DNA from 2 places in the Lactococcus protaetiae genome. Region 2 is predicted to be linked to the other one. Evidence: riboswitches for the same ligand, from Rfam matches in the RefSeq annotation. Region 2 holds a riboswitch; the other holds the start of a gene.
What was found. A riboswitch is a leader RNA that binds a small molecule or an ion and turns the genes downstream of it on or off. The one in region 2 is predicted to bind thiamine pyrophosphate.
Positions count from the first base shown of each region.

Region 1: it holds a riboswitch for thiamine pyrophosphate, as region 2 does, so the genes downstream of both, thiM (hydroxyethylthiazole kinase) here and thiT (energy-coupled thiamine transporter ThiT) in region 2, are expected to answer to the same signal.

Region 1 is NZ_CP041356.1:1,192,171-1,208,882, forward strand. It holds gene FLP15_RS06000 (YtxH domain-containing protein) at 71-658, shown strand; partial or broken gene gndA (NADP-dependent phosphogluconate dehydrogenase) at 1,280-2,700, shown strand; TPP riboswitch at 2,822-2,927, shown strand; gene thiM (hydroxyethylthiazole kinase) at 3,012-3,764, shown strand; gene FLP15_RS06015 (cytosine permease) at 3,768-5,105, shown strand; gene thiD (bifunctional hydroxymethylpyrimidine kinase/phosphomethylpyrimidine kinase) at 5,113-5,913, shown strand; gene thiE (thiamine phosphate synthase) at 5,906-6,553, shown strand; partial or broken gene FLP15_RS06030 (KUP/HAK/KT family potassium transporter) at 6,689-8,697, shown strand; partial or broken gene FLP15_RS06035 (KUP/HAK/KT family potassium transporter) at 8,901-10,908, shown strand; gene FLP15_RS06040 (DUF3042 family protein) at 11,044-11,217, opposite strand; gene FLP15_RS06045 (DUF3042 family protein) at 11,239-11,415, opposite strand; partial or broken gene FLP15_RS06050 (YitT family protein) at 11,634-12,298, shown strand; partial or broken gene miaA (tRNA (adenosine(37)-N6)-dimethylallyltransferase MiaA) at 12,586-13,472, shown strand; gene FLP15_RS06060 (hypothetical protein) at 13,579-14,247, shown strand; gene FLP15_RS06065 (SPFH domain-containing protein) at 14,491-15,384, shown strand; tRNA gene FLP15_RS06070 (tRNA-Arg) at 15,653-15,724, shown strand; tRNA gene FLP15_RS06075 (tRNA-Lys) at 15,826-15,898, shown strand.
Region 2 is NZ_CP041356.1:877,086-893,797, forward strand. It holds gene FLP15_RS04460 (YdbC family protein) at 1-101, shown strand, start outside; gene FLP15_RS04465 (DUF3397 domain-containing protein) at 139-495, opposite strand; gene FLP15_RS04470 (biotin transporter BioY) at 519-1,067, opposite strand; gene FLP15_RS04475 (aminoacyl-tRNA deacylase) at 1,188-1,667, opposite strand; gene thiT (energy-coupled thiamine transporter ThiT) at 1,783-2,331, opposite strand; TPP riboswitch at 2,384-2,475, opposite strand; gene FLP15_RS04485 (LPXTG cell wall anchor domain-containing protein) at 2,583-5,969, opposite strand; gene FLP15_RS04490 (MetQ/NlpA family ABC transporter substrate-binding protein) at 6,527-7,387, shown strand; gene FLP15_RS04495 (MetQ/NlpA family ABC transporter substrate-binding protein) at 7,462-8,331, shown strand; gene FLP15_RS04500 (methionine ABC transporter ATP-binding protein) at 8,693-9,799, shown strand; gene FLP15_RS04505 (methionine ABC transporter permease) at 9,799-10,494, shown strand; gene FLP15_RS04510 (ECF-type riboflavin transporter substrate-binding protein) at 10,569-11,117, shown strand; partial or broken gene FLP15_RS04515 (ABC transporter ATP-binding protein) at 11,247-12,952, shown strand; gene FLP15_RS04520 (energy-coupling factor transporter transmembrane component T family protein) at 13,552-14,373, shown strand; gene FLP15_RS04525 (helix-turn-helix transcriptional regulator) at 15,073-15,366, shown strand; gene FLP15_RS04530 (ABC transporter ATP-binding protein) at 15,290-16,069, shown strand; gene FLP15_RS04535 (FecCD family ABC transporter permease) at 16,062-16,712, shown strand, end outside.

The DNA of each region.
Region 1 (16,712 bases), 320 kb from region 2:
AAGATGTGAGTCCGACTCAAAGAGGATGAACTCAATTAAATAAGATAGCTCAACACAGAAAGGATATTTTATGTCAAAAAAATCAGGATTTTTAGTCGGTGCCTTAGTTGGTGCGGCTGCCGCTCTCTTCCTTGCTCCCAAAAAAGGAAGTGAATTACGCGAAGATGCAGGAAAAATATACGATGATTTCAAAGAGAATCCTCAAGAAACGCTAAATAATCTTAAAGATAGCGCTGTTGATTTTTCCACAGATAAATTCAATGAAATTAAAGAAAAATTTGATACAGGAGAAATTTCTGCTGAAAAGGCCAAAGATTATTTGATTTCAAAGCGCGATTTGATTAAGGAAAAAGTGGACTCAGGAGAACTTTCAAAAGAAAGTGTTGTTTCTTTTTTCAATGATACGAGAGATGCAATCGTAGAAAAATTAAATACGGTAAAATTGAGTAGTGAAGAACTTTTTGATGAAGATGAGTCTCATCTTTCTGATGAAGTTGTAGCAGCAGCTGCAGAATTCAATGATAAAAAAGAGGACGTTGTTGAAGCGACATCTGATAAAGTTGAAGAAGTCAAAGAAGAAATTGATACAGAAAAATTATCAGAAGAAGCAAATAAAATTGCTGAAAAAGCTAAAGAATTAACGTCAGAAGAGTGGTAGTAGTTGAGGAAAGCATATTAGTCTACTATTTTAACCCAGTACATTTGCTTAACAAAAAGTCTGTTTAATTTTCTAAATTCTTATGTTTTTTAGTGAATAAGTTTTAGAAAAGTGTGTGGTTCTATTTGAAATTGTAGAACTTCCTAGGCGGACTTTTTTGTGTAAAAATTTTACATACTTAGTGATAGCATTTGGAAAAAAATTGCGATATAATAAAGCTATAACTCAGTCGTTGTAAAAAATAATAACGATTGATATTGCGCACATCGTGTATCGTTCTTTGAACGGTCTACATTCATTATACACCACAGGTATCCATTCGCTCTAGGCTGCTATGTACTTCGCATACCGTTGCTCCCCGCTGTCCGCTGTCTGCTAAAGAAAGTAGTAAGAGAGAAAAGCCAAGGCAGCAAGGCGAAATAGTTCACTACGCTATCCGTTTGTATAGCTGTCAAAACAGCATCTCCGCTGCGCTACGCTATCCATTCGTTCTATGCCAGCAAAGCTAGCAAGACGAAATGGTAAGAGCAAAAGGTATGCAAATGTAGTGAATGCCAATAAAATCCTGCAGGATTTTAAAGTGGACTAGTATATATAAAAATAAATCCGGAGGATTTTATAATGACACAAGCAAACTTTGGTGTTGTCGGAATGGCTGTTATGGGGAAAAATCTTGCCCTTAATGTTGAGTCTCGCGGCTATACTGTTGCTCTTTTCAATCGGACAACTTCAAAAACAGAAGAAGTCGTTGCCGAACATCCAGACAAAAACTTTGTTCTAACAAAAACAGTTGAAGAATTTGTAGCAGCTATCGAAAAACCTCGTCGTATCATGTTGATGGTGCAAGCAGGTAACGCTACCGATGCGACAATTAAGTCACTTTTGCCTCACTTGGATAAAGGGGATATTTTAATTGACGGTGGAAATACACATTTTCCAGATACAATGCGTCGTAATGCAGAACTGGCAGACTCAGGAATTAACTTTATTGGGACAGGGGTTTCAGGGGTGAAAAAGGTGCTTTAGAAGGACCTTCAATCATGCCTGGAGGTCAAAGAGAAGCTTATGATCTTGTTGCTCCAATTCTTGAAGAAATCTCTGCTAAAGCTCCACAAGATGGCGCACCATGTGTGGCCTATATGGGACCAAACGGAGCAGGTCACTATGTGAAAATGGTCCATAATGGAATTGAATACGGCGATATGCAACTTATTGCAGAGTCATACGACCTTCTGAAACGTGTGATTGGACTTGATAATGCTGAAATTCAGGCTATTTTTGAAGAATGGAATGAAGGAGAGCTTGATAGCTATCTCATTGAAATCACTAAAGAAGTATTGAAACGCAAGGACGATGAAGGCACAGACAATTATATTGTTGATGTTATCCTTGACAAAGCAGGGAACAAAGGAACAGGTAAATGGACATCACAATCTGCACTTGACCTCGGTGTTCCATTGCCACTGATTACCGAATCAGTGTTTGCTCGTTTCATTTCAACTTATAAAGATGAACGTGTGAAAGCAAGTAATATTTTGTCTGGACCTACAGCAAATTTCTCAGGCGATAAGAAAGAAATTGTTGAAAAAATCCGTCAAGCACTATATTTTTCAAAAATCATGAGTTACGCTCAAGGCTTTGCTCAACTTCGTCAAGCCTCTAAAGAGTATGATTGGGACCTTCCATATGCTACCATTGCACAAATTTGGCGTGCTGGATGTATCATTCGTGCAGAATTTTTGCAAAATATTACTGATGCGTTTAACAAGGATAATGCTCTTGAAAATCTTTTGCTTGATGACTATTTCATTGACATCACAAAACGTTATCAAGAATCTGTCCGTGATGTTGTAACACTTGCTGTTCAATCTGGTATTCCTGTACCAACATTTACATCAGCTATCAGCTACTATGATAGCTACCGTTCAGCAAATCTCCCAGCTAATTTGATTCAAGCACAACGTGATTACTTTGGGGCACATACTTATGAACGTACAGATCGTCCTGGAATTTTCCACTATGACTGGTATACAGAAGACTAAAAATAGACTCCTTTTGGAGTCTTTTTTCTTTTATAATTTTGGAAATCTGATGTATGAGAGAAAATATGCTACAATGAATGAGTGAAGTATGAAGTTTTTAAATTACTTCCAAAATAAATAAAATAAGCACAATGGGTACTGACAATGATAAAAAATTCTGTCAGTTGAGAAAGACCATCAGACCTGATCAGGTTAATACTTGCGTAGGGATGTGTATGTATTTCCAAAGGATATTTCTTTTGAATTATTATTTGGAAAATCATTTTTCTCTTTTTAATTATCCCTCCTTGTGCAAACAAAGGAGTTTTTTTATGTCTATTTTGACACAAATTCAAAAAGTACAACCGTTAGTGTTGAATCTTGCAAATCAAGTCACCACGCAAAGAGTGGCTGACATCATAAGTTTTTTGGGTGCCTCACCTTTAATGACAAAGGAAATTCAAGAAATTGAGTCTTTACTCACTATTGCGGATGCTCTAGTAGTCAATATTGGAACAATCAGTGAATCTGACGTGCCAATTTTTCTTAAAGCTTGTCAATTGGCAAATCAAATGCATAAACCGATAGTTTTGGACCCTGTTGCAGTTAATGTTCCTTACCGTGCAAGTGTGGTCAAACAACTGTTAAGTGCTGTAAGTTTTGACATTATCCGCGGTAATGCAGCAGAGATTGCTTGGTTTGCTGACAAAAAAGCTGTCAGTAAAGGAATTGATGCACTAGAGCTGGTGGTAAGTCCAGAAAATGCAAAAATTGCTGCAAAAAAGACGGGCGCAGTTATTGTCCAAACGGGGAAAACTGATGTTGTTACTGACGGAACTGAAGTTTTATTTGTCAGTACTGACAGCCCACTTTTTAAGGTAAATGTTGGGTGTGGTGATATGTTATCAGCAACAATTGGAGCTTTTGTGGCAGTATCAGATAATCTTATCCAATCTGCTTATGAAGCAACGAAATTTTTTGGTGAAGCAGGAGAGCAAGCTACTGAGCAGGTTCAGAATTTACCAGGAGGGTTCATAAATGCATTTCTTGATGAAATTTATCAAAAAGCAAGAGAGGCAAAATGAAAAATGGAAAATTTACAGATTTCACCTGAGAAAAGAACGACAGGAGCATGGGATTCATTTGCAACATGGATTAATGCAAATGCAAATAATGGTACTTGGTTTACAGGCGGTGTAATAGCTGCGGCAGGTGTGTGGACAGCATCGGTTGATTTAGTTATTGTTGGATTGATTTCTTATGCTTTTTTATCTATTGCAGCATATATGGGCTATAAAACAGGTTTACCCGCGATGTATTTGACTCGACCTTCGTTTGGAGTCCGAGGTTCAGTTTTACCTTCAATGATTAACATTATTCAATTTATGGGTTGGGCAGCGGCAAACACATTTATTGCGGCAGTGTCAATGGCTATGATGCTCAATAGCTTATTCAAATTTCCAGCAATCAATTCGAGTAATGCTTATATCAGCATTGGTACAGGAATCTTTATTATGATGATTTTACACCTTTTGTCTGTATCTATGGGAGAAAAATCAATTCGAATGTTGGAGCGTTTTGGGATTTGGTTGATTTATATCTTAGTACTCTGGGAAATGATTGTTGTTTTTCATGATTTTTCTTGGCATCAGTTGATAAATTGGCGGCCAGCAATAAATATCAAAATGTCTTCTGGAAAAGTTATTGATACAATGGCAGTCTTTAATCTTGGCTGGGCAATGGCTGGCTCAGACTTTTCAAGATTTGCTAAAAATAAAAAATCGGCACTTGTAGTACCTTTTATCGGTGTAAATATAGGAACGTGGTGGTTCGCTTCAATCGGTATGTTTTCTACGATTGCGATGGCTTTAAGTTTGCATAACTTTAATCCAGAAAATTCAGATCCATCCGTTGTCGCAACAAAACTTGGCCTAGGCTTGGTGGCATTATTAGTTATTGTTATCACGTCAACTACCTCAAATGCAGTCAGTCTGTTAGCGGCAGGTTCAGCTTATAATAATATCTTTAAGAGAACAAGTTTCAATCGTTCCTTGGTTATTGTAACTATTCTTGCTTCATTAATTTCATTTATCCCACTTATCATCAATAGTTTTTTAGCAAGTTTTACTGCGTTTCTTTCGGTAATCGGGATGACGATGATTCCCGTGATTCCTATTTTTTTGATTGATTTTTATATCTTTAACAATCAAAAATATGATATTTCGGCATTAGATAAAGTAGGTGGAGTCTACTGGTACAGTAAAGGAATTAACTGGATTGCTGTCATTTCTTGGGGAATTGGTGTACTTGCTTATAACCTATTTCAACGATGGACAATGGTGAGTGACGTTATTGGAGCAAGTTTTGAAAGTTTGATTTTAGCAGGTTTCAGTTACTTTTTGTTGACAAGAATACTTAGAAAGTAGGACAATAATGATAGAGGTACCACAAGTAGTGACAATTGCAGGAATTGATTCAAGCGGTGGCGCTGGTATTAATGCAGATACTAAAACATTTCATAATCAAAAAGTTTATGCTGCGACAATTGTCACAGGACTAACAGCACAAAATACCTATGGTGTGCAAGATATTGATCCTAGCCATCCAGAATTTATCCTTTCACAATTTGATTCTGTATTCTCTGATCTAAAGATTTCTGCAGCAAAAACGGGAGCATTGTTCGGTAAAGCTCAAGTTGAAGCAGTTATTGAGGGACTGAAAAAATACAAAGTCAATCATCTCACCGTTGATCCTGTAATGATAGCAAAAGGAGGAGCAAGATTATTATCTAATGATGCAATAGAACTCATCAAAAATGAATTGTTTCCTTTGGCAGAGGTCATCACTCCAAATATAGAAGAAGCTGAAGTAATGGTCGGCTATAAGATTGAAAATCGCCAAGCACTTATTTACGCCTTAAAAGATTTACAGAGGATGGGTGCTAAAAATGTACTAATCAAAGGAGGACACACAGAGAGTGAAGTTGTATCAGATTTTTTACTGACAGGAGATGGGAAAATAAGTCACTATGACTCAAAAAGGATAATGACAAATCGAACGCATGGTACAGGGGATACTTTGTCGTCTTATATTACGGCTCACCTTGCCCAAGGAGAGACATTGATTGAGATAATGCCCAAGGCAAAAGCCTTTATTCTGGCTACGATTAAGGAAACGATTCATGTAGGACATGGGCATGGTCCTCTGAATCATTGGGTGAACACAGATGAATAAAGAATTTTTAAGATGTTATTTCATTGCAGGACCGCAAAATTTTCCAGGATTATCTATCTGGGAAGCACAAGAAAAAATCGTTTTAATCATGAAAAGTGGCGTAACTGCTTATCAATTTAGAGATAAAGGTATAGTTTACCAAAATGATAGACAGCGTCTAGAATTAGCCCAAAGTCTGAGAGATACAGCAAGAAAACTTGGCATTCCTTTCATAGTAAATGATGATGTTGGTTTGGCAATAGCGCTCAAAGCTGATGGAGTTCATTTGGGGCAAAATGATGAGAAATTGAGTGATGCAAGGCAAAAAGTTGGACGTTCAATGATTATTGGACTTTCAGTCAATAATGCTACAGAGCTCGCTAAAGCCCAAGAAAGTCAAGCAGATTACTTAGGAGTTGGACCTGTCTACCCAACATTAACCAAAACGGATGCAACTCACCCTATTGGTGTGCAGGAATTAGGAAAAATGATGCCTCAAAATCATCTTCCAATTGTGGGGATAGGAGGTATTGGGTTATCAGTCTTACCAGAGCTTGTTCACATAGGAATTGATGGTATAGCAGTAATTTCTCTTTTAATAGGTTCAAATCACCCTGATACAGTGGCCAAAACCGTGCTAGACACATTTAAGGCCCACTAATGGGACAACTAAACGTTTTCACAGGATTTTTCAGTCCAATCTGATTATTTTCTGATATAATGTCAATAAGCTAAAATGACTTCAAAATCATTTTAGCTTATTCCTTTTTTACTGAAGAAAGTTGAGGAAACTAAAGTGAATCAAGCACACAATCGGTCGTTTAACAAAGCGACGACAGCTGGCTTTGTTATTGCTCTAGGATTGTTTATGGCGATATTGGGACGAGTCCCTTATACACGATGCAGTCTATTGTCGAAAGTCAAGGTGGACTTGAGAATATTTCAAAATCGTTTATTATCGGTGTAATTTCGCTGATTATTTGGACATTGACACTCATCACAACGATAAAGTATGTACTAGTAGCACTTAGAGCTGATAATAATCATGAAGGTGGAATTTTTTCATTATTTACCTTAGTTCGTAAGTATGCTAAGTGGTTGATTATTCCTGCAATGATTGGTGGGGCAACATTACTTTCTGATGGGGCATTAACGCCGGCAGTGACGGTCACCTCAGCAGTTGAAGGTTTGAGAGCAATTCCAGCTTTTCAAGATGTCTTCAAAGGACAACAAACGCCAATAATTGTCATAACATTGATTATTTTAGCTATCTTGTTTTTAATTCAACGCTTTGGTACAGCGATTGTAGGGCGCGTATTCGGTCCTGTTATGTTTGTATGGTTTAGCTTTCTTGGTGTTACTGGCTTAATCAATTTGTTTAATGATTTCTCCATTTTACAAGCTATTAATCCGTATTGGGCAATTCATCTTCTCCTTAGTCCAGAAAATAAATCGGGAGTGTTTATTCTTGGTTCAGTTTTTCTTGCGACAACTGGTGCAGAGGCACTGTATTCTGATTTAGGTCATGTTGGACGTGGGAATATCTATGTGAGCTGGCCATTTGTTAAAGTTTGTATTATCTTGAGTTACTGTGGTCAGGCAGCCTGGTTATTAAAAAATAGAGGAGAGTCATTAGGAGATGTGAATCCTTTCTTTGCGGTGTTGCCACATCATATTATGATTTTCGCAGTTATATTGGCTACGTTTGCAGCAATTATTGCATCTCAAGCCTTGATTTCTGGCTCATTCACATTAGTTTCAGAAGCAATTCGTTTAAAAATATTGCCAATGCTTAAAATTTATTATCCAGGTCAAACTTTAGGGCAGTTATATATTCCAGCTGTTAATTTGGCTTTGTGGATGGCTTCTAGTTTCATTGTGTTATATTTCCGTACATCAGCCCATATGGAAGCAGCTTACGGACTGGCTATTACAATTACAATGTTAATGACTACAATATTATTGACCTTCTATCTTTCTCACCAGTTAGCAAGACGGTCAATTGCCATATTGTTCTTTGTTTCTTTTGTTCTCATCGAAGGAATGTTCTTTATCGCTTCTGCAGTGAAGTTCTTGCATGGAGGATATGTTGTTGTTATATTTGCAATTATGATTTTATTTGTTATGTCTATCTGGCACAAGGCAAATGAAATTGTGTTTAAGTATATCAAATCACTTAATATTAATGACTATAAACAGCAAATAAAATCGTTGCGGGATGATGAATCATACGATCTCTATCAAACGAATGTAGTTTATTTGACGAATCGGATGGATGGAGAGATGGTTGACCGTTCAATTTTGTACTCAATCTTGGATAAACGTCCTAAGCGAGCAGAGGTTTATTGGTTTGTTCATGTAAATGTGACGGATGAACCTTGGACTGCAGAGTATGAGGTAGATATGCTAGATACTGACTATATTGTTAAAGTCAATCTTTATCTTGGATTTCGACAACGCCAAGAAGTGCCACGATATTTGCGTACAATCGTGACAAATCTGATGAAATCTGGACGTTTGCCCGAACAAAATCAGAAATACTCCATTACTAAAGGACGAAGAGTGGGAGATTTTCGTTTTGTAGTCATTGAGGAAAAGATGACTAATGCACGTCAAATGTCAGGCTTTGACCGCTTTGTACTAAGAACAAAATCTACGATAAAGAATGTTACGGCATCGCCTGTACGCTGGTTTGGGCTGCAATTTTCTGAGGTGTCGATTGAGAAAGTGCCACTGGTTTTATCTGATGTACGTAATTTGGAGATAATTGAACGTATTATTCCCCAAGTACCAGAAAATGATTAATAGAGTTTTTGATGAAGTCTTAAATGATAAAATGAAAGAACTGTGCGGATTTATGCACAGTTCTTTGAAATAAATGATGAGCTTAAGTTTAAACTGCAAAAATAAGAGGCTTTCTGATATAATATGGTTAGCTAAAGGGGATAGATAAATTCACTATTAGTTAGTTACAATTTGTAATGTAAGAAAGTTGAGGAAATTAAGAATTGAGTCATCCACGCAATAAGTCGTTTAATAAAGCGAGTGCAGCTGGCTTTATTATTGCATTAGGTATTGTCTATGGTGATATTGGGACAAGTCCTCTTTATGCCATGCAAGCAATTGTCAGAGGACAAGGGGATTGGAAAATATATCTCAAAACTTTGTTCTAGGTGCAGTTTCACTTGTTATTTGGACATTGACGATGATTACTACGGTTAAATACGTACTTGTGGCTTTGAGAGCAGACAATCATCATGAGGGAGGGATTTTCTCACTTTTTACTCTTGTGCATCGCATGAGAAAATGGTTAGTCATTCCTGCAATGATTGGTGGTGCTACGCTGTTAGCCGATGGAGCATTGACTCCTGCTGTAACAGTTACTTCTGCGATTGAAGGATTACGAGGAGTACCTAGTCTTACTCATATTTATTCAGACCAAACAGCAGTTATCATCACAACGATGATTATCCTTGCTTTTTTGTTCTTGATTCAGAGATTTGGGACAAGTCTTGTAGGGCGTTTGTTTGGACCGATCATGCTTTTGTGGTTTGGTTTTCTTGGTGTGAGTGGGCTTCTTAACTCATTTTTAGATTTATCTATTTTAAAAGCAGTAAATCCTTATTATGCGATTCATTTGTTACTCAGTCCAGAAAATAAAGCTGGTTTCTTTATTCTTGGTTCTATTTTTCTGGTTACTACGGGAGCCGAAGCGCTGTATTCTGATTTAGGGCATGTTGGTCGTGGCAATATCTATTTCAGTTGGCCTTTTGTTAAAATTTGTATTATCTTATCTTATTGTGGACAAGGAGCTTGGCTTCTTGCGCACCGTGGCGAAAGTTATGAACAGTTAAATCCTTTCTTCGCTATTTTGCCACAACCTTTGGTTGTTTATGCTGTTATACTAGCAACACTTGCTGCGATTATTGCCTCTCAAGCTTTGATTTCTGGTTCATTTACATTAGTTTCAGAAGCGATTCGTTTGAAATTGTTGCCTTTACTTAAAATTTATTATCCAGGGCAAACGCTAGGACAGCTCTATATTCCTGCAATTAATCTTGCTTTGTGGGTAACAACGTCATTTTTTGTGTTGTATTTTAGAACTTCTGAACATATGGAAGCGGCTTACAGCCTTGCTATTACAATCACTATGTTGATGACTACAACTCTTTTGACCTATTTCTTAATTCAAAAGGGGATACCTAAAATTGCTGTTGCCTTTGTGGCAGTGGTTCTGTTTGTTATTGAAGGTTCGTTCTTCGCGGCTTCTTTAGTTCAATTTATTCATGGGCATATATTGTCGTGTTGATTGCTCTGCTTATCATTTTTGTGATGTTTATTTGGAGTAAATCCCATAAAATTGTTCTGAAATATATTAAATCACTGAATATCAATGATTATAAAAAGCAACTGAATACGTTACGTCATGATGAGTCTTATGACCTTTATCAGACCAATGTGGTTTATTTGACAAGTCGAATGGACCATGAATGGATTGACCGTTCAATCTTATACTCAATTTTGGATAAACGCCCAAAACGAGCAGAAGTTTATTGGTTTGTTAATGTGAAGGTTACTGATGAGCCTTATACTTCTGAGTATAAAGTTGATATGTTAGGAACGGACTTTATCGTTCGGGTTAATTTGTATCTAGGTTTCCGTATGCGTCAAGAAGTACCACGCTATTTGCGGACTATTGTGACTGATTTGATGGAATCAGGTCGTTTGCCACAGCAACATCAGCATTATAGTATTACGCCAGGTCGAAAAGTTGGAGATTTCCGTTTTGTCGTGGTAGAAGAAAAATTGATGAATGCGCGACAAATGCCTGGTTTTGAAAGATTTGTACTTCAAACTAAAGCACAAATTAAAAAAATTACAGCTTCACCAGTACGTTGGTTTGGTCTTCAGTTTTCTGAGGTAACAGTGGAAACTGTGCCATTGGTTCTATCAGATGTTCGTAATCTAGAAATTCATGAACGCTTAGAGCAAACAGAGACCGATCCGACGCAGTGAGTTTATGAAGTCAAGACTTATTCAGTGGGAGTTTTAACTCCCACTGAATTTAGGGTACAACCTCACATCTTTGATGTGAGGTTGTGCCCTAACATTGGTGGGGGAGAAAGAATCCCCACCAATGAAGTAATCACTTCAAGGAGCAATACGTTTTCTGGCAGCTCTTTTACGTCCATTGTCAATCATTTGTTTTTTCTCTTTGATTGGATTGATGACTTGGGTTTTTATACATAGTGCGCCAGCGGCAAGAGCGATAAGGGTAAATGCTTTTCCTGCGACGAAACCTGTGATGAATGATTTATTGTGCATGATAGTTCCTCCAAATTTTGTTTAACGTGCGAGCCTTTTTCGAATGGCTTTTTTGTGTCTTTCCATATTTGGAATATCGGCTGAAACTTGTGACATTTCTGGAAGATAACCTTTGTGTTTTGCGATGAGAAGAGTGGTTCCTGCGATAGTGATTTCGATGGCTTTTCCAATGAGATAGCCTTTGAGTAACTTATTCATAAAGTTCCTTTCTGTGTGTTTCTTATAATTTATATTTTGTTATATTATAATTATAAGCTAAAGATTTTAAAATGGATAATAATATGATGAAAAAATGAGATTGATGAGTTTTCAATGAAAATTAACTGGTTAAGGTTCAGATGGGCTTGGTGTGATACGATGGAGGGAGTTGGTAAAAAACAAAAAATTCATAAAAAAGAAAGAAGGTAGAAACTACGATGACAATTACTGGTGTAAAGATTGACAAAAAGTTTATGAAGGACTTACTTATTTTGATCATGGGTGTGGGACTTTATGTTTTATCTGTTCAGATGTTCGTTATTCCCAATTTTTTGGCAAGTAATGGTGTAGCTGGAGTCTCTGTATTGATGGACTTTGTTTTTGGCATCAATCCTGCCTTAACTTTTTTTCTTGTTAATATTCCGCTTTTTCTTTTTGGATGGCGTTTGCTTGCGCCGCGAGTATTGTTATTAAGTATTCCTGGGGCTTTGTCAATGAGTTTGTGGCTGCTTTTATATGAAGCTTTAGGTGTTTCTGGAATTGAGTTTTCGCATATTATTTTTGCTGGAATAAGTGATGGAATTCTCTCGGGATTGGTGCAGGATTAGTTATTATTTCTGAAGGGACGTTTGGCGGTTCGATTTTGCTGAGTCGAATTTTGGAAGAGCAATGGAATTTTAAGATTGATAAGGTGTTGTTTATGGTGGATGTTGTTGTACTGGGACTATCACTTTTGACTTATCTTGCACTTCCTAATTTTGCAGTAACTTTATTATCTTGCTATATATTTAGCAAGGTGACCTTGATTGTAGGACGTCCTGAATATCGTAAAGGGCTGGTCTTAAAGGGGAAAAAAGTTTATAAAAAAGTTTTTGCGACTTGAAACTTAATGAGAAAGGAATAAGTTAGTGTTGTATAGTGGAAATAGTGTTACTTTATCCTTTGAATAAGAGGTGGAGACTTATTTTTATAAAAAATGTAGGGTGATTGAACATGGTTCAATTGCTTTTTTGATAGGATATTTGAATTTATTGTCGAAATCTGAAATAATAAAGTCTAGTGGTTGTAAAAGTTGATGAGTTGGTAAAAAATTAGTTTGCTTCATCCCAGTATTTTAATTTGTTGGGTGGTAAATAGGATTAGATATAAAAGTGAGAATTTAATAATAGAGTGATGAAAAATAAAGTTTTAGTTATTGTAGGACCTACGGCGGTAGGAAAAACGTTGCTGGGGATTCAGCTTGCAAAAAAGATGAATGGTGAGATTATTTCTGGAGATTCGCAGCAAGTTTATCGAGGATTAGATATTGGCACTGCAAAAGCAACACGTGAGGAACAGCGATTAGCTAGACATCACTTGATTGATATTCGTGATTTGACTGAAAATTTTTCTGCTCATGATTTTGTTGTTGAGGCCAATAAGAAGATTGCACAGCTTTTGAAAGAAGGGAAAGTTCCTATTATTGTTGGGGAACGGGACTTTATATTCAAGCACTGGTAGAGGGCTATCACCTTGGTGGACAAGAAAATCATGAAGCAATGATGGAACTTCGTGAGCATTTGTCAGTACTGACAGACGAAGAATTGTTTGCCAAAATTAAGAAAAGTGGCTTGCAAATTCCTGAAATGAATCGTAGGCGTGCGATTCGTGCATTAGAATTGGAAAAATGTGGGGGAAGTGAAGAAAAAAATGTAGCACCGATTTATGATTTTTGCTTGATTGGTTTAAGTGCGGAGCGCAGTAGCCTTTATCAACGGATAAATCAACGTGTGGATCGTATGATAGATGCTGGTGTGCTTAATGAAGCACGTTATTTGTTTGAGGATTATCCAGAAGTTCAGGCTGCAAAAGGGATTGGTTATAAAGAATTTTTTCCTTATTTTGCTGGGGAAATAGACTTAGAAGAGGCAGTTGAGCTAGTCAAAAGAAATTCGAGACGTTATGCTAAGCGTCAATTGACATGGTTTAAAAATCGGATGGATGTTGAGTTTTTTGATGTTTTTGAGGAAAATTATCCTGAGAATCTCTTTGAAAAAGTGACTGATTTTTTGAACTGAAGGACTTTTTGAAAAATGTTATAATAAGGAATGATGACAAGGCTGTCAGCGTACGGACAGGAAATTGTCAGTAAGCGAAATTGATAAATTTAGAGGAATATGAGAAATGAATGATAAAAAATGGATAGATTTAGCAATGAAATATGGAGGTTACATGGCTCAAGACCGCATTTTCTTAGAGAATCGTCTGTCAGCACTGACAGAAGTGACTGATAAGCGATTGCTTTCGACACCACCTGCATCAGTATTAAATGCTTATTTTGCCGAACTTTATCAGAAGCGCTCACCTAAGGATGCGACAGATTATTTCTTTGAACTTTCATGTGCGCTGGATATTTTTCAGGACAATCCTGATTTTCGATTGGAAGGAAAAGCGGGAGCTGAAAATTTTCGTTTTGTACGCTTAAATCTTTCTGGTAAGTCTTTTGGATTTTGTTATAAAAATAATCAAGAAGAAGCTGTGGTGTTCAGCGAATTTCCAGTAAAAATTACAACAGAATTAATTTTTGAAATTGCACAGATTTTTCCACATTATCTTTTACAGGAAAGTGATGGAAAAATTTTGATGAAACCTGCCGTTTTTTCTACTGAATTTGAATTTGTCAAAGATGAAACTGTACTGACAGCTCTGTCAGAGAATGATGATTTCATGCGTTTGTCAGGATATAATATTGATGATTTGCTTGAGTCAGCGCAGAAAATTGGTTATTTTAAACCGCTTCTTTTGCAATATGGTCATCAAAAATTTAATCTTTATATTTCTAAAGGTTTCTAAAAAATAGTGAATGAAAAACTGTCAGCATACTGACAGCTTTTCTATTACAAAATTGTCATGAAATTTTGCTTTTTTCTTAGAGAAATGTTATATTTATGGAAACGATTACTGACTATTCTGTCAGTTTAACGCAGTTGGGGTGGGAGTCTGTTAAAGGCTAGTAATTGGGACTTGTAAGAGACTTGATGCGTCGGATTTTGTCATATTTATGATGAAATTACCAGATAAAAAGGAGGAACTTTTATGTTTATTATTCCGCTGATTATTTTAGCAGTTATTTTGTTGATTTTGATTCTAAGTTTGAGCACATTGGTTTTTGTGGTAAAACAACAAACAGTTGCTATTGTGGAACGTTTTGGGAAATATCAATTTACAGCTGGACCTGGTTTTCACTTGAAATTGCCTTGGGGAATTGACCGTATTGCAGCTAGAATTCAGCTCCGTCTCTTGCAAAATGAAATGACTGTTGAAACAAAAACAAGTGATAATGTTTTTGTTACGATGAACATTGCAACGCAGTATCGTGTAAATGAAAATAGCATCAAGGATGCTTACTATAAACTTATGAATCCTGGAGAACAAATCAAGTCTTACATTGAAGATGCTCTCCGTTCTGCTGTGCCAAAGCTGACTTTGGATGAACTTTTTGAGAAAAAAGATGAGATAGCACTTGAAGTACAGCATCAAGTAGCGGAAGAAATGGAAACCTATGGCTATATTATTGTTAAAACATTGATTACGAGAGTTGAGCCTGACCTAGAAGTTAAGCAATCTATGAACGAAATTAATGCGGCCCAACGGAAACGTGATGCAGCTCAAATGCTTGCTAACGCTGATAAAATCAAGATTGTCACGGCAGCCGAAGCGGATGCAGAAAAAGATCGTTTACGTGGGGTAGGTATTGCGGGACAACGTAAAGCAATCATCGATGGCTTGGCACAACAAATTGCTGAATTGAAAAAAACAGGAGTGAATTTGTCAGAAGAACAAATCATGTCTGTTTTGCTAGTCAATCAATATCTTGATACTCTGAATCAATTTGCTGAACATGGCAACTCAAGCATTTTCTTACCTGCTGGTGGTGAAGGAGCTGAGGATTTACGCACACAAATCATGTCTGCATTGAAAGCAAAATAAGAGAAAAAATAAAAGTAATCAATATATACGAGCTTCACTGCGATTTCACTAATCACTGAAAGTAGGTAGTTCAATCGTAATCTGCTGAAGCAACAAATCAAAACCTGTATCAGTGAGCTAGTGGTTTTTACGGCACACCTTGATGTAAACTAGGGTAAGGGTTGTTTTTCGGTATATTTGATTACTTTTTTGCTTGGCAAAATGTTAGGTTTGTTCTTGCATTTTTAGGGTAATTCAGGTAAAATAAAAGGGTTGGGAAACCATGTCCGCGTCCGTAGTGTAATGGATATCACGTAAGATTCCGGTTCTTGAGATGGGGGTTCGATTCCCTCCGGACGCATTGCGGTATTGTTGTGGTTTTTCCTGAAATACGGGGCATACAGGACAAAGCAAATGTAGTTTGTTTCCTTACTACCAACTGAGGTAGTACATATTTATTAAGACTCGTTAGCTCAGTTGGTAGAGCATTTGACTTTTAATCAAAGGGTCGCTGGTTCGAGCCCAGCACGGGTCACTAATTGATTCAGTGAGAAAATTGTGGGGAGACTCACAATTTTTCTTGTTTGTACTTTGGAAAAAAGTGAAATGCTCTATATTAAATTGATGTTGAAGTGATTACTTCATTGGTGGGGGATTCTTTCTCCCTCACCAATGTTAGGGCACAACCTCTAGGTGTAACAACTAAGCGACCTGTACGCAGCTAAAGCTGCAACAGTCTGCTTAACATCAAAGATATGAGGTCACACCGTAGCGAAGCTTCGTTATCCATTCGCTCTATCTCCGCTTTGCTCCGCTGTCGATTTCGCTAAGTTGCTAAAGCAACAAGCTCAAATCGCAATCGCTGAAGCGCTAGGACCCTAGGGCAGTAGAACGAAAGCAGAGCTTGCCATTTCGCCTTATTGCTTTGCCTTTTGCTCTTACTGCTTTAGCAGTTAGCTTCGCATGACCATAGGACATTTGTCCGTTTGCTTAGGGGCTAAAAGCCCAAGAGCAAAAGGCATTGGCTGTAAGGCACTAAGGTGCCGATGAACATTTGTCCTCTATCTCTAAGTCACTAAAGTGACAAGAATAGAGGCAACGCCAAATGGCAATCAAACGGACAGCGGAGCAACGAAGTTGCGGAGACCGTTCGTAGAACGGCGTGCAGAGCATGTAGTGAGTTGCGACTTCGACTAGGCACGTTCGTGCCGTAGCGAGAATCGACAGCCTTTTTATCAGACGCTTCAGCGGCTAGATAAAACGGACAAATGTTTATCGCGTAGCCCAAAGGGCGGAGATAGCACGCATTTGCTAAGTTAAAAAATTCATTCTAGAAAGTTAGATTTAAC
Region 2 (16,712 bases):
ATATTCGCACTTGGTCACCTGACCACGAAAAAATGGGTAAAGGAATTACTTTGTCCGAAGAAGAATTTGGTGTTCTTTTAAAAGAACTAGGAAATAAATAAGAAAAGTCCAGCATATTAGCTGAACTTTTTTATTTACTTAATGGACAAAGACCATCACAACAACACCGATGTAGATGATAAAAGTAATGAAAAATGTTATACGCCACCAAAGCTTTAAGAAGCGACGATAAGTAAAGTGCTTATAGTAGAATAAATCAAGTAAGAGTAAAACAAGTGCTAATCCTGAGATGATAAGCAGATAGTAAGGAAGAACGCTGATACTTGTCGCATTTTTTGAGAAAATCTGCATACCTAAAATCAGAAAAATCGTAAAGACATCTGGAATTTTGAGTTTGCGATTGGTAATGTGACGTAATTTGAAAAACTTGAAAATAAACACGAGCGCTATAAATACAATTAAAGGATAAAGCGCGATAAGGACTTTAGTAAACATAGGTTAATTGTAGCGGTTTTGAGCTAGTTTGTAAAGTATTTATTTACAGGAGAAAGTGCACGGATAATTGCAAGTCCAAAGATCGTAACAAGTACTGCTTTGATAATCTCCACGACTAAGAATGGAGTAAAACCTGCTCGCAATGCATTTGTCCAGTCAATGTTCATAAATAATTTAATCCAAAGCGTTCCTACAAGGAGCATAAGGATATGACCGATGATGTTAATTGTCAGTGCTGGTATGGGTTTATAGTCAATTTTGTGCAATCCCCATGAAATCAAAGTGCCTATAAATAGAAAAGCAACAAGAAACCCACCTGTTGCTCCAAAAAGAACTGCAATACCAGAAGTTCCTCCTGTGAATACAGGAATACCAATAAAACCAAGAATTAAATAAATTAAAATAGCAAAAAAAGTTTCACGAGCTTTGAGAAAGGTTGCGACAAGACCTACGGCGAGTGTTTGCAAAGTGATAGGGACGATTCCTATTGGAATAGCTAATGGTGAAAGCACTGCGATGATTGCGGCACCTATTGCAATCAATGTGAGTGAATAAAGTTTTGTATTTTGCATATAAAATCCCTTTAGGCATTAAATTTTGTGTAAAAATGAAGAGGAGATAGTTGTTTTATAGATAAAATAAAATATACTAAAAAATCAAAACTTTTGCAAGCTTTGATTTTTTAGTATTGGTCAAATTTCGCGTATTTCGGTAAATTGAGCATGAACAAAATCTGCTAAAGTTTTTGGTTCAATCTGAATACTACGTCCAAGTTCACCTGCCGAACAGATGATGAAGTCTTTATCTTGGGCAATTGTATCTATAAAAATCGGAAATTTCTTATTTTGCCAGATTCCGACAGGGTTATTTGCACCGTGGATATAGCCTGTTGTTTTTTGCAGATCTTTTTGTGGAATCATAGTGACTTTTTTGTTGCCGCTGACTTTTGCGAGCTTTTTCTCTGAGAGGTGTTCGGTCAAAGGAAGGATGCCGATGATTGGACCTGTCCTATCTCCGATAAGGGCAAGGGTTTTATAGATGTCGCTACGCGTGATGTTATCAGGGAGTGTGTCGCTTTCAAGTGCATTGATGGCAAGACCGATATGCTTTATTTTTGCTTTGTCAAGAATTTGCTCAACAAGTGTTTTCTTTAATTTTTGCTTTTTAGCCATGATTTCATTATAAGGACTTGGAGATAAAACTTCAAGTCCTTTATATGGTATGTATGTAAAAGCTGTTTTTGCTTTAGAATAAATGAGCTACAGTTTAACTTAGTTTTGGTGAAAATTAGTTTGTTTTGGGAACAAATATCTGAGGGAATTTTTTAATGAAGATGGAGAGAACAACCATTGCTGCTACGGCAGTAAGGATTCCGCTGATGCCGTTTACGGCGAGTGAGTAAGCCACGGCTCCCCAACCTTTCCATGCGTACTGACTCCAAAAGATGATACCTGCAATAAAGTGGAAGAAGTATTTAACAAGAACAGCTATGAAAATCCCTAATAAGACAGGGGGAAACTTGAGCTGGAGTGTTTTTTGGCGGAAAAGACCAGCAAGACCCAGAGAGAGTGGCGCTAAGATATATTCTAGAGAGGCTTGGCTGAGTGTGAGGATATAAGCATGCCCAGTGATAATTGCAAGGATTCCCCAAATGAGCCCGCCAATAACTCCTGCAACAAATCCACGACGTAAACTTAGTAGCAAGATTGGAATACAGGCTATTTCGATGATAATCCAGCCATAGACAGTATTAGGAATAAGGCTGATGATGAAAGCAAGCGCAGCCATGAAGGCTATCTCAGTCAACAAACGGATGTTGAATTTAGAATTAGACATAAAAAATCTCCTTTTTGATTAGCACGAAAGGAGGGTTTTGAGAGGTGGCATTATTTGCCTTATAACACATTCCTACGCTGGCATTACCCAGATCAGGTCAGATGGTATTTCTCACTCGCTTTTGCGAGACCCATTGTGCAAAAATATTTTACGTATCTAAGTTTAGCATAATTTTGAGAGAAAGTCATTTTAGAGGGATTAAAAGTAAAAGAAAACGAAGCTTATAAACTTCGTTTTTACAATCATACTGGCTATTTTTTCGTATTCTTTCTATCTTTATTTCGCTTTTTACCTACTAATGCGGTAGTAGCAACTCCTAGTGTGGCAAGACCTGCCAAACCTAGAGCAGAGGTAGCAGTCCCTGTTTGAGGGAGGTCAATATTTTCGGCGCCCGTGATAAGACCATTGATGTTAGTGTCGTTATCGCCATTAGCACTGTTATCATCATTGTCTTCGGCACCATCATTGACGTCTTCGTTTCCATTGTCTTTACCACTACCGTTTTGTTCATTATCTCCGTTTGGTGTAATATCTCCATTATCATTTTGTTCACTATCTCCGTTTGGTGGAGTACCGCCATTATTGTTTTGCCCATTTTCGCCATTACCGTCATTACCGCCATCTAGTGGGGGTACATTTCCATTATTGTTGCCGTTGTCGTCGTCTTCCTCTGGCGGAGGTGGCTCTTGCTCTAGCAACTCAAAGGCGCCTTCCTCGCCAAAAGTTGCGCCTTCCATGAATGTCATGGTGGCAAATCTAATATCGTGAAGCAAGCCTTCTGGAACAGCGGTAGAATAAGACACGAATGCAAACAAATCTTCTTTCTGTTGAGTGACACTAACCGTATATTTCTGCCAGATGAAGGATTGGGCTAAATGACTATCACTCTCATGTCGTCCTAGTTCAAGTACTCCAGATGCAATCATAGCATTACGATTGCCCTCATTGTTTCGGCGAATAGTCAGGAACATTAAATCATTGTCGGCGCCGGGAGTAACTCCTTCAATTTCAGGAATAACAAAGTCTGCAGTGCTTGCAAAGCCAGAATTGTAACTAGTACGTGGTAGTGCAATAGTTAGTGTGTCGCTTTCCGACATAGTGTTTAATAGATAGTGAATATTATTATCTTGCGTTCCAGTTGTACTCCACATTGCAATGCTACCAGATAAATTACTCCAAGTTTTCTCAGTTAAATCATCTGTAAGTATATTCTTTCCTACAATCCTCCAATTACCAGAGCTACCTAAACCGCTAGCAATCCATCCAGTTATAGCAATCAAACCGTTAGCTGGATTTTCAGTATATCCACCTAGTCCATTAATTGATCCAAACATTCCTTGATTGTACGGTCCACTTACCTTACGATTGATTTGCTCGGCCAAGTAGATCCCTGTTGCGTTAAGTCCAGTGTTCTCACCATCTCCCAAGATGATCTCTTCCCATAGTGGAGTGAAAATAACACGTCCGCCTTCTGGACTAGCTAGGAAGTCAAGTGATGCTTGTGTGAAGGTAAATTCAGGTAAGTAAGCTTCTTCCCCATTGGCAATTTTTTCCAAAAGTTTTGTCATTTCAGTGCGTAAAGTTTCAAGTTCTTCATTGTCAAGTTTCCCTTGTGCCTTTTGCTCCTCGAGATAAGCACCTATGATTTGGTTGGCTGTTAGTTGTAATGGCACTTGACTTGGGACTTGTATTTCCTCCCCGTTTGCCATACTATACCACAGGTTTCCATCGCTATCAAAGAAGTAGCCGTTTGCTGTATCTTCAGCGGACAACTCTTTTACATCATCTTTCGTCAGATAAGTTATTTCCCCGTCAACATCAATCACTGTTGGGTCAATCATCATCTTGATATAACGCGTGTAGTGTGCTTCATCAACATTGGTTTCTCGTTCTCCTACCATTCCAAATCCTCCCATAATAGCAAGACTTGGACCTAGGCTATACCCAGGACTTCTTAAGTGAGCGTAGTAACGACGTGCATTAACTTTGAAGACATTAGCAGCATCCGCACCATGTGCTTCTTTGATTTCATCCAATAAAGCTGCACGCGATGGTGCATTTAGTGCATTGTGTTCGTTACGATACTCATCATTATGTAGATTTTCTAAAGTCCCTGATGTGCGGAAACTATGCAGGGAAACATTTTGAACAATATTACCAACACGCTCTTTGTTTCCAAAACGAAATTCCTCATAGACATCCATATAGTCTAATCGTTTATCAAGGACATCAATTTGACTTTCGGTTAGTGCACCGTTGCGTGCTTCAGGATTATTTTGAAAGGTAATGTTTAATCTCTGCTCAGTGTGATAAAGCGGATGTTCTCCTAGTAAAGTAGGCGCTCCATCTTCATCATAAATCTGATGGAAAGACCAAGTCGCTCCTGGCCAATTTTCAGGGTCCCAGTTTTTAAGATTACCATCTATAGGATAGCCCTCTGGAGAAAAATTGTCCTTATCATCGAAAGGCGAGTCATTGACATCATAATAAATGATAATGGGAACTTGTGTCATCGCTGTAAAATTAGATTGTTCAGCAGGACTTAGAGCATTAAATTCTTCAACAGTAAGTCGCTGACGAGTACCATCATCGGATTGCTCATTTGCGACATAGTGGGTGATTTTATCTTCTCCTGTAGCAGGAACACTTCTCATAACAGGTCTTGACTCTCCAGTTTCATCGTCAATGTCTGCATTAATAATAAAGTGAGAAAGCACGAAGTCAACAATAGCTTGTTCATTATTTGGGTCTGTAGCCCAACTGTTTAGTGCTTCTTCTCTATCTCCAGAGGTTATGTCCAAGTTAGCTTCGGCAGCGATTGTCCCAAACAAATGAATGAGTAACTCGCGGAAATTGCCGTTTTGGCTCAAAGCCTTTGCGTCCCAAGTCATTATCCAGTCGTCATTTGAATTTTCGTGAATACGATTTTCGTCTTCATCATAATATCCACCAGCTGGTGTCTCGCCGTCAAGTTCAAGCTTGTCAAGGTCGATATCATCAGATTGCTCAATATCCCAATCAGGATCCCAAACAGGCGGTGTCCACGACACGTTTGATACTGTAGTATAAATTGTCTGAGGATTTGCTAATCCTGCTGTGGGGTTGTCCTCGTCAAATACTGGATTCCAGCCGTGTACGTCTCTATCCCAGTCAGGGTTTGCCATCTGAAAAAGTTCTTCAAATTGCCGTGGTATTTCTGGGGATTCCCAGCTTGGCGACACAAGGAGAAACTTCTGACTTTCCTCGTCCCGTGCGGCATAAGCCCAAATCAACCTGAGATTAGTTTCGCTTTCATCTTCCTCTGAATCAAAGTAAGGATTGAGCAAAACGAGCCAGCGTCCGCCAGTAAGTGTAGGTGGTGCGAGGTCTTCCGTGCCCAGCTGAAAAGGTCCATCAATCCCTACAGAGACACCAAAGTTTGTATCAAAAAGCTCAATATCCTCCAAAATCTCGTGTGCAAACGAGTTCATACCTGCTTCATCCTCGGCGAGACTCTGGAGGAAATGAATGGCGTCTTCCTCGTCTTTGCGCCGATAGGGGCGGTAAGCAGCAAGTGCGGGTTGCCCTCCCATTAATATCGTCATTGCGATTGTCAAAATTTTTAATGAATTTCTTTTATAATTCTTATTTTGATTCATGGATTATTCTCCTGTATTTTTATTTTTTAGGCCTTAACTCCATTATATATATATATATATATATATATATATATATATCAAGTGATTTGAGATTTTCTAATAAAACTCTAATTTGATTAAAAAATAAGAAAGGATAGAGAGAATGTTTTGGCTTGCATAAAATATTTTTAAGTCAACATAAAAAAATGATAAGTTCAGAATGGACAAATGTTTGTTAGAATGATTTCATAGACAAATTCGGATAGCAAAAAGCGGTCGAGTAAGTAACTATGAAAGTTAGCACAGAGAGCTTGTGGTGGTGAGAACAAGCGTAGCGGAAGTGGTGAAAATGGCTTGATGAGCGTGTGTTAGTGAGTTTTCGAGCTAACAACGGTGTGGTTCTCGTTATTGAACTTGAAAGTTGCTTTTGATAGCTTTGGCTCAGTTTGAGCTTGAGAGTATCAGTAGGCTTGAATTAAGAATGGTACCACGATTTAGCTCGTTTCTTTTGTGAAATGGGCTATTTTTTGATTATAAGAATTTGTTTGAAATAGATAGAAATTATAGGAGATTTGATAATGAATCCAAGAAACAGAAATATTTTGATTGCGGTAGTCATCGTAGTCATCATCGCAGTAGCCGCATTTTTCGGCTTGAATCACAAAGCTGGTGCTTCTAAAACAGCGAATAAGACCGTAAATATCGGGATTATGACTGGAACAAAGCAAGATGACTCAATCTGGAAGGCTGTTTCTAAGACAGCAAAAGACAAATATGGTATTACACTGAAATTTACACACTTTACGGACTATACGCAGCCAAATACAGCGCTAAAAAATGGCGATATTGATTTGAATGCTTTCCAACACTATGCTTTTCTTAATGATTGGAATAAAGCGAATAATGGAACTTTAGTTGCGATTGGGGATACAGTAATTTCTCCGATTGGTGTGTATTCTAAGACGCTTAAAAATCTTAGTGATATTAAAGAAGGTGGAACGATTGCAGTACCAAATGATGCCTCAAATGAAAGTCGTGCCCTTTATGTTTTGAAGTCTGCAGGGCTTATCAAGCTTGACGTTTCAGGAACTTCTTTGGCTACAGTAAAAGACATCACATCAAATCCTAAGAAATTGGTGGTTAAAGAACTTGATGCTTCACAAACTGCTCGTGCTTTGGACTCTGTAGATGCTGCTGTGATTAATAATAACTATGCGGTAACTGCTGGTCTTAAACAATCTGATGCCATCTATACTGAGCCAGTCAATAAAGATAGCCAACAATGGATTAATATTATTGTTGCTAACAAGAAAGATAAAAACAACACACTTTATAAAGATGTTGTGAAAGCTTATGAGTCTCCTGCAACGAAGAAAGCTATTGAAAAAGCTTATCCAGACAAGAGCACGATTCCTGCTTGGGGATTGAAGTTGAAATAGAAATACGGAGTGTGCCTACCTGCGCAAGAGTTGCGTATTTAGGGAGAAGGTAGTTTGAAGTTAGGGAGTGAATGATGAATCCAAGAAATAGAAATATTATTATTGCTGTTGTCGTTGTTGTGATAATCGCTGTTGCTGCGTTTATTGGTTTAAGTCATAAGTCCAATACGGCGGATGCAAGTAAAAATGGTACTAAAACAGTCAAGGTTGGTATCATGAGTGGAGATAAGCAAGACCAAGCGGTTTGGAAGTCTGTTGCTAAAACAGCGAAAGATAAGTATAATCTGAATTTGAAGTTTGTGTATTTTACGGATTATAATCAACCTAATGAAGCTTTGCTTTCAGGAGATATTGATGTAAATGCTTTTCAGTCTTATAACTATGTAGACAACTGGAATAAGGCGCATCATACTGATATTGTTTCTGTTGGAAATACTTATATTACTCCAATGCATATCTATTCTCAAAAAATTAAAGATATTTCAGATGTGAAAGATAGAGATTCTGTTGCGATTCCAAATGATGCGGCAAATGAAAGTCGTGCGCTCTTTGTCCTACAAAGTGCTGGATTGATAAAGTTGAATACGACTGACGCGACTAAGCTTGTGGGCTTGCCTGATATTACAAGTAATCCGAAAAATCTGCAAATTAAAGAAGTAGATGCGAGTCAAACACCACGTGCACTTAGCTCAGTTACGATTTCTGTGGTAAACTATAACTATGCGACTGCAGCAAGTCTGCCAAAGAGTGAGTCTATCTACATGGAACCTTTGGACAAAACTTCTGCACAATATATCAACTTTATTGCTACGACGAAAAAAGAGAAGAACAATAAAGTTTACAAAGAAGTGGCGAAAGCCTATGCTTCAGAGGAAACAAAGAAAGCAATTAAGACACAATATCCGGATGGTGGTGAGCTACCAGCTTGGAATTTAAAATTGTAATAAAGAGGATTCTTGCTTTGAAAAGCAGAAGTTCTTTGTCAATCCAATGCGATGAACAGGATGGCTTGGATTGATGGATAAATAAACTGTCAGATGGTGGATGAAGGATGATTTCAGTCTGCTGATTGGGGGCGCTTAGACTGGTCGCACTCATCTGACAGTTTTGTCGGTCATTTGGCAGGGAATGAAGTCAAGACTTAATTTAGTCGGACGAAAATCAAAGCTTAGTACTGTTTTCTCCTCCGTCTAAGAGGTGAAAAGAGGGGTTAGCACATACTTGCTTTGATAAAAAAATGGAAGGACTAAGTTTGACTGCTGATTTGAAGTCAGGGTAACAATAGGTCAAACTTATATTTTAATTATGACAGCGATTATTGAGTTAAATAATGTTTCTGTGCAATTTCATCAAAAAGGGCGCTTGATTACGGCGGTAAATGAGGCAAATTTGCATATTGAAAAAGGTGATATCTATGGTGTGATTGGCTATTCTGGTGCAGGAAAATCAACGCTTGTTCGTACGATTAATTTGCTACAAAAGCCAACGGCGGGGCAGATTGTTGTTAATGGTGAGGTGATTTTTGATAGTGAAAATCCGGTGAAATTTACTGGTTTGAAACTACGTGAGTTTCGGCAAAAAGTCGGAATGATTTTTCAGCACTTTAATCTTCTTTCTGAAAAGACGGTTTTTGCAAATGTTTCTTTTGCTCTACAACATACGCAGATTACAGATGAAAAAGGGAAGAAGCGTTATTTGACAAAAAATGAAAAAGCAGATAAGGTCAATCGGCTGCTTGAATTGGTTGATTTGGCGGAGCTTTCTGATAAATATCCTGCGCAGCTTTCGGGCGGACAAAAACAGCGGGTTGCGATTGCGCGTGCGCTTGCGAATGACCCAGAAATCTTGATTTCTGATGAGGGGACTTCAGCACTTGACCCTAAAACAACAAATCAAATTTTGGATTTGTTGAAAGATTTGCACGATAGGCTCGGTTTAACGATTGTATTGATTACGCATGAGATGGCGGTGGTCAAGGAGATTGCAAATAAGGTAGCTGTCATGCAAAATGGTGATATTATCGAGCAAAATAGTTTGATTGATATTTTTGCTAAGCCACAACAGACGTTAACAAAGCAGTTTATTGAAACGACGAGTTCGGTTAATCGCTTTATCGCTGGTCTTTCTAAGACGGATATTTTGCAAAATATTTCTGCTGATGAAGAATTAATTCATTTGGACTTTGGCTCTGGAACGGTGGAAGAACCAATTATTTCTTTGATTAATAAGAATTTTGATGTAACGACAAGCATTTTCTATGGTAATGTTGAGTTACTTCAAGGAAGTTCACTTGGTTCATTAATCATCACGCTAAAAGGGGCTGATGAGGAACGTGAGAAGGTTAAGAAATATTTGGCTGGAACAAGTATCGAGTTCGAAGTACTAAGTGCTTCAAATGAAGGAGGAAAATAATGGCAGAATGGTTTGCACACACCTTTCCTAATGTGGTTTATCTTGGATGGACTGGAGAAACTGGATGGTGGACATCAATTGTTCAGACTTTGTATATGACTTTTATTTCGGCAATTATTGGTGGTTTGCTTGGTTTGATTTTTGGGATTGGAGTTGTCGTGACGGCAGAAGATGGGATTACACCGAATCGTCCTCTTTTCTGGATTTTGGATAAGGTTGTGTCGATTGGTCGAGCTTTTCCTTTCATCATCTTGCTTGCCGCAATCGCCCCTTTTACAAAAGCTCTAGTGGGAACGCAAATCGGGATGACTGCGGCTTTGGTTCCTTTGGCGCTTGGTGTTGCTCCTTTTTATGCGCGTCAGGTGCAGGCTTCTTTGGAGTCTGTTGACAGAGGTAAAGTCGAGGCGGCACAGACGGTTGGTGCAGATTTTCTCGATATTGTTTTCACAGTTTATCTGCGTGAGGAGTTATCTGGATTGATTCGGGTTTCGACTGTTACTCTGATTTCTTTAATTGGTCTTACTGCGATGGCTGGTGCGATTGGTGCTGGTGGGCTGGGTAATACGGCAATCTCTTACGGTTATAATCGTTTTGCGAATGATGTGACTTGGTTTGCAACGATTTTGATTTTGATTTTTGTGTTATTGGTGCAGTTGATTGGTGATTTTTTGGCAAAGAGAGCTTCACATCGCTAGAAAGATTTCATAGGGAAGAGGTTTTTCTTTGTGTGATTACACTTGTTTTGATGAAAGATAAAAAAGGTAGTAAAATGAAAAATAATTCTGTAAAAATTGTTGTGGCGACTGGTATTGGTGCAGCGCTCTTTGTTATTATTGGTTGGTTGATTAATATTCCTACGCCTGTTCCAAATACGAGTATTCAGTTGCAATATGCGGTTCTGGCCTTGTTCTCTGCTTTGTTTGGTCCTTTAGCTGGGTTTTTGATTGGATTCATTGGACACGCGCTTAAAGATTCATTCTTGTATGGTTCTCCTTGGTGGACTTGGGTTTTGGGTTCAGGTTTGTCAGGTTTGTTCTTTGCTTTTGCGGTGAAACGTGATCAGCTGGTACAAGGGATTTTTGGTGGTAAGGAAATTGTTCGTTTTAATCTTGTGCAGCTGGTGACAAATGTTGTGGTATGGGGCGTTATTGCGCCGATTGGTGATATTTTGGTTTATAATGAGCCTGCGAATAAGGTCTTTACACAAGGTGTTGTTGCTGGTCTTGCAAATGCTGTGACGGTTGCTGTTGCTGGGACTTTGCTTTTGAAGCTTTATGCTGCAACGCGCACGAAGTCGGGGTCGCTTGACAAGGAATGAAAAAATTGTGATAAAATAAGGAGCAGCAAATTTTTGCTGCTTGATTTTGTTTTTTATGGTGTTTGTTGTAAGATGGCGATGAATGAACCTTAGCGTATTGAAATAATTATTAGTTATAAAAAGAAGAATATGAAACCATTAATTTCTTTTAAGAATTTTACATTTAAGTATGATTTACAAAAAAATCCAACGCTGAAAAATATTAATTTGGAGATTTTTCCTAGTGAAAAGGTGCTGATTGTGGGACCTTCTGGCTCTGGGAAATCAACGATTGGGCAGTGCTTGAATGGGATTTTGCCTCATCTTTATAAAGGAACTTCAACAGGCGAGCTGACTATTTCTGGCTTGCCTTTTGGTGCATCTATTGCAGAGCTGTCTAGTCAGGTCTCAACGATTTTGCAGGACACGGATGGTCAATTTATTGGATTGACGGTGGCTGAAGATGTGGCTTTTGCGCTTGAAAATGATGAATGTGAGTTGTCAGTCATGCGTGAGACGGTGGAGCATTGGTCAGAGGTGACAGAATTGTCGGCACTTTTGACGAAGCATCCGCAAGATTTATCGGGGGTCAAAAACAGCGGGTAACGCTTGCGGGTGTGCTGGTGGATGAATCGCCGATTTTGCTGTTTGATGAGCCGCTTGCAAATCTTGACCCACAAGCCTGTCGGGATACGATGGCATTGATTAGACGGATACATGAGGAAAATCAGGTGACAACAATCGTGATTGAACATCGGATTGAAGAAGTGTTGCCACTGGGAATTGATAAGGTGGTTGTGGTAAATGATGGTGAGATTGTGGCAGTTGGACATCCAGACGAACTGTTGCGAACGGCGGTTTTTGAGGAAAATGGTTTGCGTGAACCGCTTTATCTAACGGCTCTAAAGTCTGCTTATGTCTCATCACTACTTCCTGATTTTTCAAAGTTAGAAAATCTTGATAAGGAGCCTTCAAAAGTGGCTCTAGCTACTTTTGTCAGTGAAAACAGACGTGTTGACAAGCTTGTCAGTACTGACAAAATCCTGTCAGTGCGTGATTTGTCTGTTGCGTTTGATGAGCATGAAGTTTTGCGTGGGATAAATCTTGATGTTTTCGAGGGAGAGCGTATTTCGATTGTTGGGAAAAATGGGGTTGGAAAGTCAACATTTGCAAATAGTTTGTGTCAATTTGTGCGTTCTTCAGGTGAGGTTTTTTATCGTGGAAAGTCTGTCAGTACTGATACGATTGCTGAACGTGCGGGTCGGATTGGCTATATTATGCAGAATCCAAATCTGATGATTTCTCAAAACATAGTGGTTGATGAGGTTGCTTTTGGTTTGCGTTTACGTCAGGTTGATGAGGCTGTCATTACTGACAAAGTGGAAAAAATCTTGAAAGTTTGTGGTTTGTTTCCGTTTAGAAATTGGCCGATTAGTTCCCTTTCTTATGGACAGAAAAAGCGAGTAACGATTGCAAGTATTTTGGTGCTTGAGCCAGAAATTTTATTGCTTGATGAGCCAACGGCAGCGCAGGATTTACGTTCCTACCGAGAGATTATGGATTTTCTTTGCGAACTTAATCAGCGATTAAATTTGACGATGATTATGATTACACATGATATGTATCTTATCACTGAATATACTGACAGAACGCTGGTTTTTGCTGATGGAAAAATCGTGGCTGACCAAGCACCTTCTGAGGTCTTGGCATCAGAAGAATTGCTTTCGCTTGGAAATCTGACACAGACGAGCCTTTATGAGCTTGCTGACAGAGTGGAACTTGATCCAGTAGCGCTGAACGAGGCTTTCATAAGTAGACAAAAAACTGTCAGTTCTGACAAAGAGGTTTTAACTTAGCAAGTGCGTGCTATCTTCGCCCTTTGGGCTACGTTGTCCATCCTCGCTACGGTGCTAAAGCACCTAGTCGGAGTGGCAATTCCCCCACCTCTTAAAGGTGGGGGATAAGCAGCACTAAGCTCTGCTTTCGTTCTACTGCCCTAGGGTCTTAGCGATTTAGCGCTTAGACTTCAGGGACAGGGTGACCTCATATCTTTGATGTGAGGTTGTACCCTAACATTGGTGGGAGAGAAAGAATCTCCCACCAATGAAGTAATCACTTCAAATATAGAAGGGAACTAAGTTTGCCCACTTTGAAGTCAGTGAAAATATAGTTATGTTATCTATACCACGGTGTCTATTCGCTCCAAAGCAATCACTATCCTATAAAAGCGAAATGCAGGCAAGGACTGTAGTCGAAGTGATAACTGGTAATACTTATCAGCTAGATATATTTTGCTAGGGATAATCTGCTGTAAAAGTCAATAATGAATTGGTGCTGTGGTCTAACTTTAATTTGACTTTGATGCTTTGCATTCAACAGTCATGAGAAGCTAGAAGTAACAAAAGAATCATTGACAATTTTCATAACTTTTTAATAGTTGGGTCTATATCTTATCATGAATAATCAACTTAAAATTCTTGGCTTTACGGCGGGTGATGGCTTTGTCTATAGGCTTAATGCAACGAGTAAGCTGCTCTTTTTTATCCTCGTATCTATAAGTTGCATGGTGACTTATGACACGAGATATTTGGCTTTTGTTGCTATTTTTTCAACTTTACTTTTTCGTTTTTCGAAAATTCCATTTGCTTCAGTGAAACGAGTGGCGCAGTTTGCGGCCTTGTTTGCTGTGCTTAATATTATTTTTGTTTTTATTTTTGACCCAAACTATGGCGCGCGTTTGTATGGGTCACAGACCATGATTTTTGGCCCGTTTTCTGCGGAGGAATTATTTTATTTGTTCAATCTAGTGTTGAAATATTTTTGTACGATTCCGCTGGCACTTTTGTTTCTTTTGACGACAAATCCTAGCCAATTTGCGAGTAGTTTGAATAAAATTGGTCTTCCCTATCGTTCGTCTTATTCGGTGTCGCTTGCGCTTCGTTATATTCCTGATATGCAAGAAAAGTTCATCACGATTCGCAATGCTCAGGAGGCGCGCGGGATGGAATTATCGAAAAAAGGGAACTTTTTTGGGAAAATCAAACTTAATGTCCAACTTCTTTTGCCTCTAATTTTTTCGAGTTTGGAGCAGATTGATACGATTTCTACCGCGATGGAGTTGCGACGTTTTGGGAAGAAGAAAAAAAGAACATGGTATACCTATCAGAAGTTGGTCGGGCAAGATTTTGCAGCCATTGCCTTGGCAATTTTGTGCGTTCTAACTGTTATTGCATTATTTTTTGTTAATCAAGGTCGATTTTTTAATCCATTTCACTGACAATTTCCTGTCAGTGTTTTTTACTAGTTTGTCAGTAAATTTGGATAAAGATTTTTACAGAAATCTTGTAAACGAACAAGTTTTATGGCATAATAGACTTGTAAAATACTTTTGACAAACAAATCATTTGCAAAAAATAAAGAAGTTTGAAATGAAGCTATGACTTCATGTGTTGGTTGTAATTAGATAGAGTGACTCTCACATCTTAAATTGAGTTTGGAGCCAAAAGCTAGGCGATTGATAAAACGGAACCTGTGCTTCGCACAGAATCACATTTTCCTAAATCACTACGCTTTTGAACGAGCGCTCTTTACCTCTTATAATTGAGTTCGAAGCGCTTGAAATTAGTGAAAATAGACAACTTCCAGAACCGCGCTTTTGCACGAACCTGAAATTTTCTAATTTTCATAATTTCAGGACGAGCGCTCCTTACCTCTTAATCAACTGAGTTCGGAAGGCTAGAAACTTGCAAAAAAAGATGAAATTTTGAACCTGCTGCTTAAGCAGAACCAAAGATTTCCCTATTTTTCACAGTTTCTAAGCAAGCCTTCCTCACATCTTATAATTGAGTTCGGAGCGCTTGAAATTAGTGAAAATAGACAACTTCCAGAACCGCGCTTTTGCACGAACCTGAAATTTTCTAATTTTCATAATTTCAGGACGAGCGCTCCTCACATCTTATTTTGAAAGGAAATAGTAATGGAAAATAAAATACGTGAATTGCGTCGTTTGCACCATCTTTCGCAAGAGGATATTGCGCATATTGCACACGTCTCGCGTCAGACGATTAATGCAATTGAGAATGATAAATACGATCCTGAGTTAATGCTGGCGTTTAAGCTTGCCGATACGTTGGGAACAACGGTTGATGAGCTTTTCAATTACAAACCAGCTATAGTAAAAAGGAAAGAAAACGATGTATTTTGGTGCGAAAAATATCAATGTGTGCTATGGAAAAGAGCAGGTGTTGAAAAACATCACGTTGTCGATTGAAAAAGGGAAAACAACGGCGATTATCGGAATCAATGGTTCTGGAAAATCAACACTTTTAAAGGCTTTAGGGCGTTTAATCAAGTCTGACGGAGAAGTTATTTTTAATGACAGACCTCTGTCAGCACTGACAAATCTTGAAATTGCACGGATTTTATCACTTTTACCTCAGTCAGCAATGGCACCAGCAGACATTACCGTTTATGAGTTGGTCAGTTTGGGACGATTTCCCCATCAAAGATTGATGCAACAACATTTATCAAAAGATGATGAAGCTTTTGTTGAGCAAATTATGCGAGAAACAAATGTATGGGAAATGCGTAATAGTAAGGTATCGAGCCTATCAGGAGGACAACGTCAGCGGGTATTTATTACGATGATTTTGGTGCAAGACAGTGAAATTATCTTGCTAGATGAACCGACAACTTATCTTGATTTGGTTCATCAACTTGATATTTTGCATTTGCTCAAAGAATTTGCGACAAAGCGAAAAAAAACGGTTGTCTATGTGATTCATGACTTGAACCATGCCGCACGTTTTGCTGATAATCTAGTGCTTGTTAAAGAAGGAAAAGTCGTTGCCGAGGGGCCTGTTGAAGAACTTTTCACAGAAAGCTCGCTTAAAGATTGTTTTGGTCTGGATGTGACATTAGGGTGTGATACATTTACTAAAAGTTTGATGATTACAGGGGTGAAAAATGCCTAAGAAACGCTTTGCAATGCTTTTTTTTACCCTTGTTTTTTTCTTGCTCATCTTATCTGTACTTTATCTAATGTTAGGTGCAAAAAATTATCCACTGTCAGCGTTGTTACAAAATAAAATTGTCTTACAACTTCGGCTTCCAAGACTTTTGAGCCTATATCTCGTTGGATTTCTACTATCTACGAGTGGTTTTCTAGTTCAAATTATGACACGAAATCCGCTTGCTGAAATGTCAACCCTAGGAATTTCAGGAGGTGCAAGTTTTGCCTTGTCGTTATTGTTGACCCTCGGATTGTCAACGAATGATGGTATTTCAGTTATCATTTCATCTATTGGAGCTTTTCTTGCCCTCTCAATTGTTATGTTGCTGACCGCAAGAACTCATTTTCAGCCCTTAAAAGTAGTTTTAGTTGGGACATCAGTTGGATTATTCGCGACTAGCTTGGCAAGTTCATTGACTTTTGCAAGTCATAATACGCAAGCCTATTTTTTATGGATCGTGGGTTCTTTTTCCGGCATTACTGACACGAAAGTGATTTTGATGACAGTCGTCAGTTGTATTTTCCTTAGTGTTCTTTTTCTTTTCTCAAATCGTATCAAACTCCTCTCTTTTGGTGATGAGATGGCGACTTCTTTGGGAGTATCG